DNA from 2 places in the Comamonas koreensis genome. Region 1 is predicted to be linked to the other one. Evidence: riboswitches for the same ligand, from Rfam matches in the RefSeq annotation. Region 1 holds a riboswitch; the other holds the start of a gene.
The links. Region 1 has a riboswitch for cobalamin ahead of F0Q04_RS19165 (TonB-dependent receptor domain-containing protein). Riboswitches for the same ligand answer to the same signal wherever they lie in the genome.

Region 1 (4,423 bases):
AAAACAAACCCAGGTAGCTGCCCTTGAGCACCGCAAAAATACCCAGGCTGGCCAGCAGGCCGCCCAGCACAATGCCCGGGGCCAGGCGTTTGACAAGGTCCCAGCGCACCGCGCCATGCTGGTGGTGGGCGCGCACGCTGGACATCGAGGTGAAGACGATGGTCGCCATCGAGGTGGCAATCGCCATCTTGATCGCCAGCTCCGGCGCCACGCCCTGGGTGCCCAGGATGTAGGTGATGAAGGGCACCAGCACCATGCCGCCGCCAATGCCCAGCAGGCCCGCCAGAAAACCGCCGATCAGGCCCAGAAACGACAGCGGCAGCAAAACAAGAGGATCAGTCATGGCGCGCAGTAAAAAGGCCACCTGAAACAGGTGGCCTGAAACCCCGCTGTCGCGGAGAGGAGAAGACAGGTTGGGCGGAGCCTGCCCGAAAAAATCAGGTGTTCGCAGCGGATCCACTGGACCGTCATCCTGAACCGGGGGTTCAGGTGGGCGAGGGCAACCTATCGTTGGGTTCATCTGACGCGAGACGATCACGCTCAATAGGTAATGTACCAAGCCCGTGCTCGTAGAGCATTGGTTCAAGGAACTATAAAGTCCAGCAGGGCTGCGAACGCTTTCATTGTAATCGCTCGCGCCTGCCGCACCCACCAAAACTGCAATTCAATGTGCCTGGATTGGTCAAAAAAGATAGCTGGTTAGCCAGATTGAGCAATGGGTGGCGTGATATTTTGCAGCCAGGCATTGCATGGCGCGGCAATCTGGTGTTGGCGCCTGCTCGCGGCAGTGCCTCAAGCGCTGGTGCCCAGGGTGTCGGCCGGTTGCGCGGGGGCCGGCGCCAGCGCCGCGTCCAGCCGTTGCATCACCGACTGCACACGGGGCGCATCCCAGTCCAGGCTCGCCTGGTCCCCAGGGGCGGTCTGGGCCTGGACCTCAACCATCGCGGCAGACTGCGCAGCAGCTTGCGCCTGCAGGGCGTCTGCGGTCTGGCTGAGCTGGCTGTTTTGCACTTGCAAATCAAGCAGGTCAAAAGCGACATTGAGGGCCGCCAGCACAGCGATGCGCTCGCGGCCACGGATCTTGCCCGCGTCGCGGATGCCGCTCATGGCCTCATCGACATGCTTGACGGCAGCCAGCAGACGTGCTTCCTGGCCTTCGGGGCAGCCCAGCATATAGCTTTGCTGCATGATGTGTACTTCCAGCTGTTTCATCATTCGTCCTGGTCAAAGGTCTTGGGCAGGCGTTCGATCAGTGCATCCACGCGGGCGCGGGCCGCTGTCAGGCGCGATTGGAGGGAGTCGCGCTCCTGGGTCAGGGTGGTGACTTGCTCTTGCAATTGGGCGTGGGCGCGTTGCAAAGCCTCATGACGGCTCAGCAGTGCCTCCACCCGCTCAAGCATCAGATCCATAGAAGGCGTAGTGGCCATAGAGAGACAGTCTTCTTAAGTGCGCAATGGGTTTAACGCTAAAATTGTACCCGTTGGTGCTCGCCCCAGTGGTTCACATGGGGGCAGTTCAACGGGAAGCAGGAGCGCCGCTTGTGCCCTACAAGCCTTACGCAACCTGCGCTGCCCCCGCAACGGTAAGCGATGGTTGGCTTTTGCGCCATCCACAGCCACCACTATGCCACTGAATACCTTGAACAAGTGTTTGGGAAGGCGTGTGCTGTGTCATCGCCAGCCCGGATACCGGCCAACAATAGTGGAGGCGCGTGGCTGAGGCCTTGCCGCGGCTTCCGTGTTCCCCATTGCCGGCGGGGAGGCTGGCGCGGGGTGGTTCATCACCAACTCAGTGCATGTTTTCCTCTGCTTTTTCGACACGCCCCTGCGCGCGTCCCGCGCTTGCGCCCCGCTCGCGCACCCTCCATACCCCCCGTTTTTTGGCCTTGGCCATCGCAGCGGCGCTGCCCCTGTTTGCGCTGCCAGCACAGGCGCAGCAGGCCCCAGCCGCCCTGGAAACAGAGGGTAAAAACCTGCAAGAGATGGTGGTGACCGCCAACCGCATCGAGCAGCCGCTGTCCGATCTGGTGGCCGACATGTCCATCATCGATGCGCAGACCATCGAGCGCCAGGGCCCGGGCAGCGTGGCCGATGTGCTGGCGCGCGTGCCGGGCATCCAGATTTCGCGCAACGGCGGGCCGGGCACGACGACCAGCGTGTTCATGCGCGGCGCCGATTCGCGCTTTACCGCTGTCTATGTTGATGGCGTGCGCATGGATTCGCAATCGACCGGCGGCGCCTCCTGGCAATCGATTCCGCTGGCGCTGATCGATCGCATCGAAGTGCTGCGCGGCCCGGCCGCTGCCGTCTACGGCTCGGACGCGATGGGCGGCGTAGTGCAGATCTTCACCAAGAAAGGTGAGGGCACGCCCCAGCCCTATGTCGGCCTGGGCTTTGGCAACCGGGGCACGTTCACGGCCGAGGCCGGTATCTCCGGCAGCGCCGACGGCTGGGATTACGCGCTGGGTCTGAACCGCTCGCAGACCGATGGCTTCAATGCCCGCACCGTGGCCACCGCCAACCCAGACAAGGACGACTACCGCAGCAATGCGGTCAGCGGCCGCCTGGGCTACCAGCTCAACGGCCAGCACCGGCTCGAAGCCACCTTGCTGGCCAGCGATGTGAACTCGGGCTACGACAGCAGCCTGACCGAGGACGACCGCAGCCTCAACAAGATGTATGCGCTGGGCCTGAACTGGCAGGCGCAGTGGACCGAGCACTACAGTACCAAGCTGCAGTTCAGCCAGTCGCGCGACTATTACGAGACCCGGCCCTCGCCCTACCAGACGGACACGCGCCTGCATAACTACCTGTTCCAAAATACCTGGCGCCTGGGCGTCCACACCTTGACGGCCGCACTGGAGCGGCGTGACGACGCGCTGACGAATGGCGGCATTGACCGCGACCGCCACCAGAATGCGCTGGCGCTGGGCTATGGCCTGAACACCGGCCCGCACACGGTGCAGCTGAACCTGCGCCGGGATGACGACAGCGAGTTCGGCGGCAAGACCACCGGCAGCGCTGCCTATGGCTATGCCTTTGCAACCAACTGGCGCGCCACCGCGACAGTGGGCACGGCCTTTCGCGCGCCCACGCTCTACCAGCGCTTTAGCGAATACGGCGACGCATCGCTGCAGCCCGAGAAAAGCCGCAATGCCGAGCTGGGCCTGCGCTGGGCGCAGGGTGCCGACAGCTTCTCGGCCACGGCCTACCGCAACCGGGTCACCAACCTGATCAACTTCTCGTCGCCCGGCAGTTGCGACAGCGAATTCGGCTGCTATGCCAATGTGGGCAAGGCACGCCTGGAAGGCATTACCTTGGCGGCCACGACCAAGCTGGGCGCGTTCAACCTGCATGGTTCGGTCGACTTCCAGAACCCGCGCGATACCGAAAACGACAAGCTGCTGGCGCGCCGCGCCAAGCGCTATGCCACCCTGGGCGCCGAGACGCGTGCAGCCGGTTGGACCTGGGCGGCCGACCTGCAGACCAGCGCCAAGCGCTTTGACAATGCCGCCAACACCAATGTGCTGGGCGGCTACACCTTGTTCAACCTGTCGGCGCAGACCGAGGTGGCCAAGGATGTGAACCTGATCGCCCGTATCAACAACCTGGCCGACAAGCGCTACCAGACCGCACGCACCTATGCCACCGAAGGTCGCAGCGTGTATGTGGGTGTGAAGTGGATGCCGCGCTGAGCGCAGAGGGGATAAGCCAGCCATGACAGAGACGACGGTTCAGGACCGCCCAACGGCCGCTTGCGTGGCACTGCTGATTGCGGCGCCCGCATCGGGCCAGGGCAAGACCACGGTGACGGCAGCCTTGGCGCGCCTGCATGCCCGCCAGGGCCGGCGGGTCCAGGTGTTCAAATGCGGCCCGGATTTTCTCGATCCGCAGTGGCTGCGCCTGGCCAGCGGCCAGCCCGTGCATGCGCTGGATCGCTGGATGAACGGTGAAGTGGATGTGCGCGCACGCCTGTTTCAGGCCGCGCAAAGCAACGATGTGCTGCTGATCGAAGGCGTGATGGGCCTGTTCGATGGTGCCAACAGCGCGGCCGAGCTGGCCAAGTCGCTGGGCATCTCCGCTGTGGTGGTGGTCGATGCATCGGCCATGGCCGCTACCTTTGGCGCCATTGCCCATGGCCTGCAGCACTATGACCCAGGCCTGCAGCTGGCCGGTGTGCTGGCCAACCGCGTGGCCACTGCCCACCATGGTGAGCTGCTGCGCAGCGGCCTGCGCGACCCGGCACTGTGGCTGGGCGCGATGCACCAGGTGAGCCTCGATGCTGCGAAACCGCGCGCCAACCTGCTGCCCGAGCGCCACCTGGGCCTGGTGGCAGCCCATGAGCTGCACGACGCTGCCGAGCGCCTGGATGCCGCCGCCGACGTGCTGGCGCTAACGCCGCTGGGCCAGCTGAGCTGGCAAGA
Region 2 (4,423 bases), 1.2 Mb from region 1:
TTCGCTGGGTATCTACCCTGCGGTGGACCCCCTGGCGTCGACCAGCCGCCAGCTGGACCCCCAAGTGGTCGGTGAAGAGCACTACTCGGTCGCCCGCCAAGTGCAGGGTACCCTGCAGCGCTACACCGAACTGCGCGACATCATTGCGATTCTGGGTATGGACGAACTGGCTCCCGAAGACAAGCTCGTCGTGGCCCGCGCTCGCAAGATCCAGCGTTTCCTGTCGCAGCCTTTCCACGTTGCTGAAGTGTTCACGGGCGCTCCAGGCAAGTACGTGCCGCTGTCGGAAACCATCCGCGGCTTCAAGATGATCGTCAACGGCGAGTGCGACCACCTGCCCGAGCAAGCCTTCTACATGGTTGGCACGATCGACGAAGCCATCGAGAAGGCGAAGAAGATCTAAGCTTTGCAGAACGGGCTGCCGCACGCAGCCCTGCTCGCAAACTAGTTTCTTTTTCACTCTGAGGATCAAAGATGAACACCTTCCACGTTGATGTGGTCAGTGCTGAAGAATCCATCTTCTCCGGCGAAGCCCGCTTTGTGGCTTTGCCTGGTGAAATGGGCGAACTCGGTATCTACGCCCGCCACACGCCGTTGATCACCCGCATCAAGCCGGGTTCGGTGCGCATTGAGAAGGCCGACGGCGGCGAAGAGTTCATCTTCGTGGCTGGTGGCATTCTCGAAGTGCAACCCGACTGCGTGACCGTGCTGTCCGACACCGCTGTGCGCGGCAAGGACCTGGACGAGCAAAAAGCGGTTGAAGCCAAGCAAAAGGCTGAAGAAGCCCTCAAGAACGCCAAGGGCGAGCTTGACCTGGCCAAGGCCCAATCCGAGCTGTCCGTCATGGCCGCCCAGATTGCCGCCCTGCAAAAATACCGCAAGAAGCGCTGATCCGCTGTTTGCGCAACTGCCACAGGAAAACCACCGCATGCGGTGGTTTTTTTACGCCCGTACCGGATGCGTCGGAGCAGGCCCCGTCTGCAGCACCTGCTGCATATGGATGGTTTGCCACAGCGGGTCGGCATCCTGGTGCAGGGTGATAAAACCCTGGCGCTGCCAGAAGGTTTGCGCGCCTGGCAAAAAAGGATGCGTGTGCAGGTAGAGCCGCTGCACACCCTGCTGCAGCGCCCGCTGACGCAGCTGCGCGAACAGCACGCCAGCCAGGCCTTGCCGGCGCCAGGCCGGGTCCACATACAAGCGCACCACCTCGGCGGTGCCTGCACTGGGCACGGTCAGATGGGCAAAGCGCCCGTCATAGGCGCGGTAGGCAATGCTGCCGATGACGCGGTCGCCCTGCCAGGCCGCCAGCATGCAGCCGCCGGGCGATGCGTAGACCGAGGCAAAGTCGCGCAGGTCGGCCTGCGGCGTGTTGGTATCGACCCGATCGCCAAACATGGTTTGGCGCGCCGCCTGCAAAAAGGCCGCCACCGGCGCGAGATGTTCAACGCGGCGGATGCCGTATGCGCTGGGTGTAGTGGGTGGGTGGTTCATGGCCATCAAACGGCCTGCAGCTTAGCATGCAGGCCCTGTAAATCGGCTACAGTACAGCCACTTTGGTTTCGCAAGAACATGCGCACGGCAGGGTGCCGGGGCATGAGGGAATCCAGGGAGCGCGAGCCGGCAGCCAGCGCCCCAAACGGAACTGCCCCCGCAACTGTAGGCCACGAGCAGGCCATCCATGCGCCACTGAACTGCGGTTCGGGAAGGCGATGGTCTGCGCAGACCGGCCAGTCAGGAGACCTGCCAAGGTCATGCATTCACAACCCACTGGCAAGCCCCTGGTTTGCACAGAGAAACAGGCATGCCACCGGTTTGCGCGCTGCAAGGCGAACATCGCAAACACCGGTGATGCAAACCCATTCATGGCGGATGTGCGTGTGTTTTGATCATGACCGGCGGGGTGTCCGGGCGGTGAGCAGCGTCTCGTCTGCGCAAGCCTGTCCTGGCTCCACCGGGCAGCGCCCCGCACCGGATCGGCTCGCACGGCCCGCATGCCCAGCCTCTACCTAGAGAGACGATTCCGATGCCTGTTCGCCGTTTTGCGCTGCCTGCCCTGTTGGCTACCTGTGTATTCACCTCGCTGTCCGCCTGGGCTGCCCCTTATCCGATGCAGCTGCACAACTGCGGCTACGCGGTGTCCCTCAAGCAGGCGCCCGCCTCGGTCGTCACCATCGGCCAGGCCGGCACCGAGATGCTGTATGCGCTGGGTCTGGGCGACAAGCTGGTGGGCACCTCGCTGTGGTTCAACGCCGTGCTGCCCCAGTTCAAGGCGATCAATGACAAGGTGCCACGCCTTGCGGACAACGACCCGAGCTTCGAGTCGGTGATCGGCAAGCGCCCGGCACTGGTGGTGTCGCAGTTCGAGTGGATGGTCGGCAAGGACGGCGTCGTGGGCACGCGCGAGCAGTTCCATGACCTGGGCATTGCCACCTATGCGATGCCCTCCGACTGTGAAGGCAAGAACAACCTCAAGGGCGCCGATGGCACCCGCACCGCGGCCTACGATGTGCAGGCGCTCTACAAGAGCATCACGCAACTGGCGCAGCTCTTTGATGTGCAGCCCCAGGGCGAGCGCCTGGTCAAGGACCTGCGCGAGCGCCAGGCCAAAGCGGTCGCCAAGGTCCAGGCGGCGCAGCAGCCGAACCTCTCGGCTGCGCTGTGGTTCTCCAGCGCCGATCTGGCCATCGACCCGTATATGGCTGGTAAGAATGGCGTTGCCGGCTACATGCTGCAGACCTTGGGCCTGCGCAATATCGTCGACTCGTCCGAAGAATGGCCCACCGTGGGCTGGGAGACGATTGCCAAGGCCAACCCCTCGGTCCTGGTGATCGCCCGCATGGACCGCCGCCGCTTCCCTGCGGACGACTACCAAAAGAAGCTGGAGTTTCTGAAGATGGACCCGGTCACCCAGCACATGGATGCGGTCAAGAACAACCGCATCGTCATTGTTGATGCCGATGCGCTGCAAGGCTCGATCCGCCTGGTCGATGGCATGGAGCAGATCAGCGATGCGGTACGCAAGCTCGGCCCAGCGGCCGCGCGTTGATCAGCCGCTGATGCAAGGCTCTGCATAATGGTGGCAACGGCATCAGCGCGCCCATCGGCGCTGCGCAGGCCGCTGCATGGGGCCGCCTGGTGCCTGGGCGCGGCACTGGCGATGCTGCTGAGCGTGGCGCTGGGCATCGCCATTGGCGAGACGGCGCTGTCGCCCAGCCTGGTGCTGCAGGTGCTGGCCAACAAGCTGGCCGGTGCCCACTACGCCATCGATCCCATCAGCCAGGGCATTGTCTGGAACTACCGCCTGCCCCGCGCGCTGGTGGCGGCCAGCTGCGGCGCGGGCCTGGCGGTCTCGGGCGTCATTTTGCAATCGCTGCTGCGCAATGCGCTGGCCGAACCCTATTTGCTCGGCATCTCTGCCGGGGCCTCCACCGGCGCAGTGCTGGTGACCGTCGTGGGCATCGGCGCGGGCGCCATCTCGATGACCGTGGGCGCCTTTTTTGGCGCGCTCTGCGCATTTGCACTGGTCGCCCTGCTGGCCCACGCCGCCGGCAGCGGCGGGCTGCGCAACAGCGGCCAGATTGTGCTGGCCGGCATTGCGGGCTCGCAGCTGTTCAATGCGCTGACCTCGCTCATCATCACCAAGTCGGGCAGTGCCGAGCAGGCCCGGGGCATCATGTTCTGGCTGCTGGGCAGCCTGAGCGGCGTGCGCTGGCCCGATACCGTGCTCACCGCCTGCATCGCGATCACCGGTTTGCTGCTGTGCCTGCTGCATACGCGCGCGCTCGATGCCTTCACCTTTGGCAGCGAATCGGCGGCCGCGCTGGGCGTGCCGGTGCGCCGTGTGCAACTGGTGCTGCTGCTGGCCGCGGCGCTGATGACGGCCGTCATGGTCTCCATCGTTGGCGCGATCGGCTTTGTCGGCCTGGTGATTCCACATGCCGCGCGCATGCTGGTCGGCGTCAGCCACCGGCGACTGGTGCCTGCCAGCGCGATGATGGGCGCGGTGTTTCTGATCGCCGCCGATGTGCTCTCGCGCACCCTGATCCGGGGCCAGGTGCTGCCCATTGGCGTCATCACCGCCCTGGTCGGGGCGCCGGTGTTTGCCGTCATCCTGCTCCAAAGCCAGCGGAGGCGCGGATGACGGCGGCACCTCTGGTCTCGGCGGATCAACCCGTGTTGCAGGCCTGTGCTCTGGGCCTGCGCCTGCAGGGCCGGCCGGTTGTCGAGCAGCTCAGCCTGCCGGTGCAGCGCCACGAAATGCTGGGGCTGATCGGCCCCAACGGCTCGGGCAAATCCAGCCTGCTGCGCTTGCTCGCCGGTGTGATCCGGCCCAACGAGGGCCAGGTGCTGCTGCAGGGTCAGCCGCTGCACAAGAGGGGGCGCCGCGCCATTGCGCGCGAGCTGGCCCTGGTGGCGCAGATGG

Region 2: another riboswitch for cobalamin. It lies ahead of F0Q04_RS00800 (ABC transporter substrate-binding protein); the one in region 1 lies ahead of F0Q04_RS19165 (TonB-dependent receptor domain-containing protein).

Annotation. Positions count from the first base shown of each region.
Region 1 is NZ_CP043575.1:4,200,654-4,205,076, reverse strand. Features, by position in the region: gene F0Q04_RS19180 (sulfite exporter TauE/SafE family protein) at 1-343, opposite strand, end outside; gene F0Q04_RS19175 (cell division protein ZapA) at 793-1,212, opposite strand; gene F0Q04_RS19170 (hypothetical protein) at 1,212-1,427, opposite strand; cobalamin riboswitch at 1,465-1,712, shown strand; gene F0Q04_RS19165 (TonB-dependent receptor domain-containing protein) at 1,796-3,694, shown strand; gene F0Q04_RS19160 (cobyrinate a,c-diamide synthase) at 3,717-4,423, shown strand, end outside.
Region 2 is NZ_CP043575.1:170,382-174,804, reverse strand. Features, by position in the region: gene atpD (F0F1 ATP synthase subunit beta) at 1-403, shown strand, start outside; gene F0Q04_RS00810 (F0F1 ATP synthase subunit epsilon) at 475-891, shown strand; gene F0Q04_RS00805 (GNAT family N-acetyltransferase) at 943-1,491, opposite strand; cobalamin riboswitch at 1,538-1,763, shown strand; gene F0Q04_RS00800 (ABC transporter substrate-binding protein) at 2,024-3,046, shown strand; gene F0Q04_RS00795 (FecCD family ABC transporter permease) at 3,074-4,141, shown strand; gene F0Q04_RS00790 (ABC transporter ATP-binding protein) at 4,138-4,423, shown strand, end outside.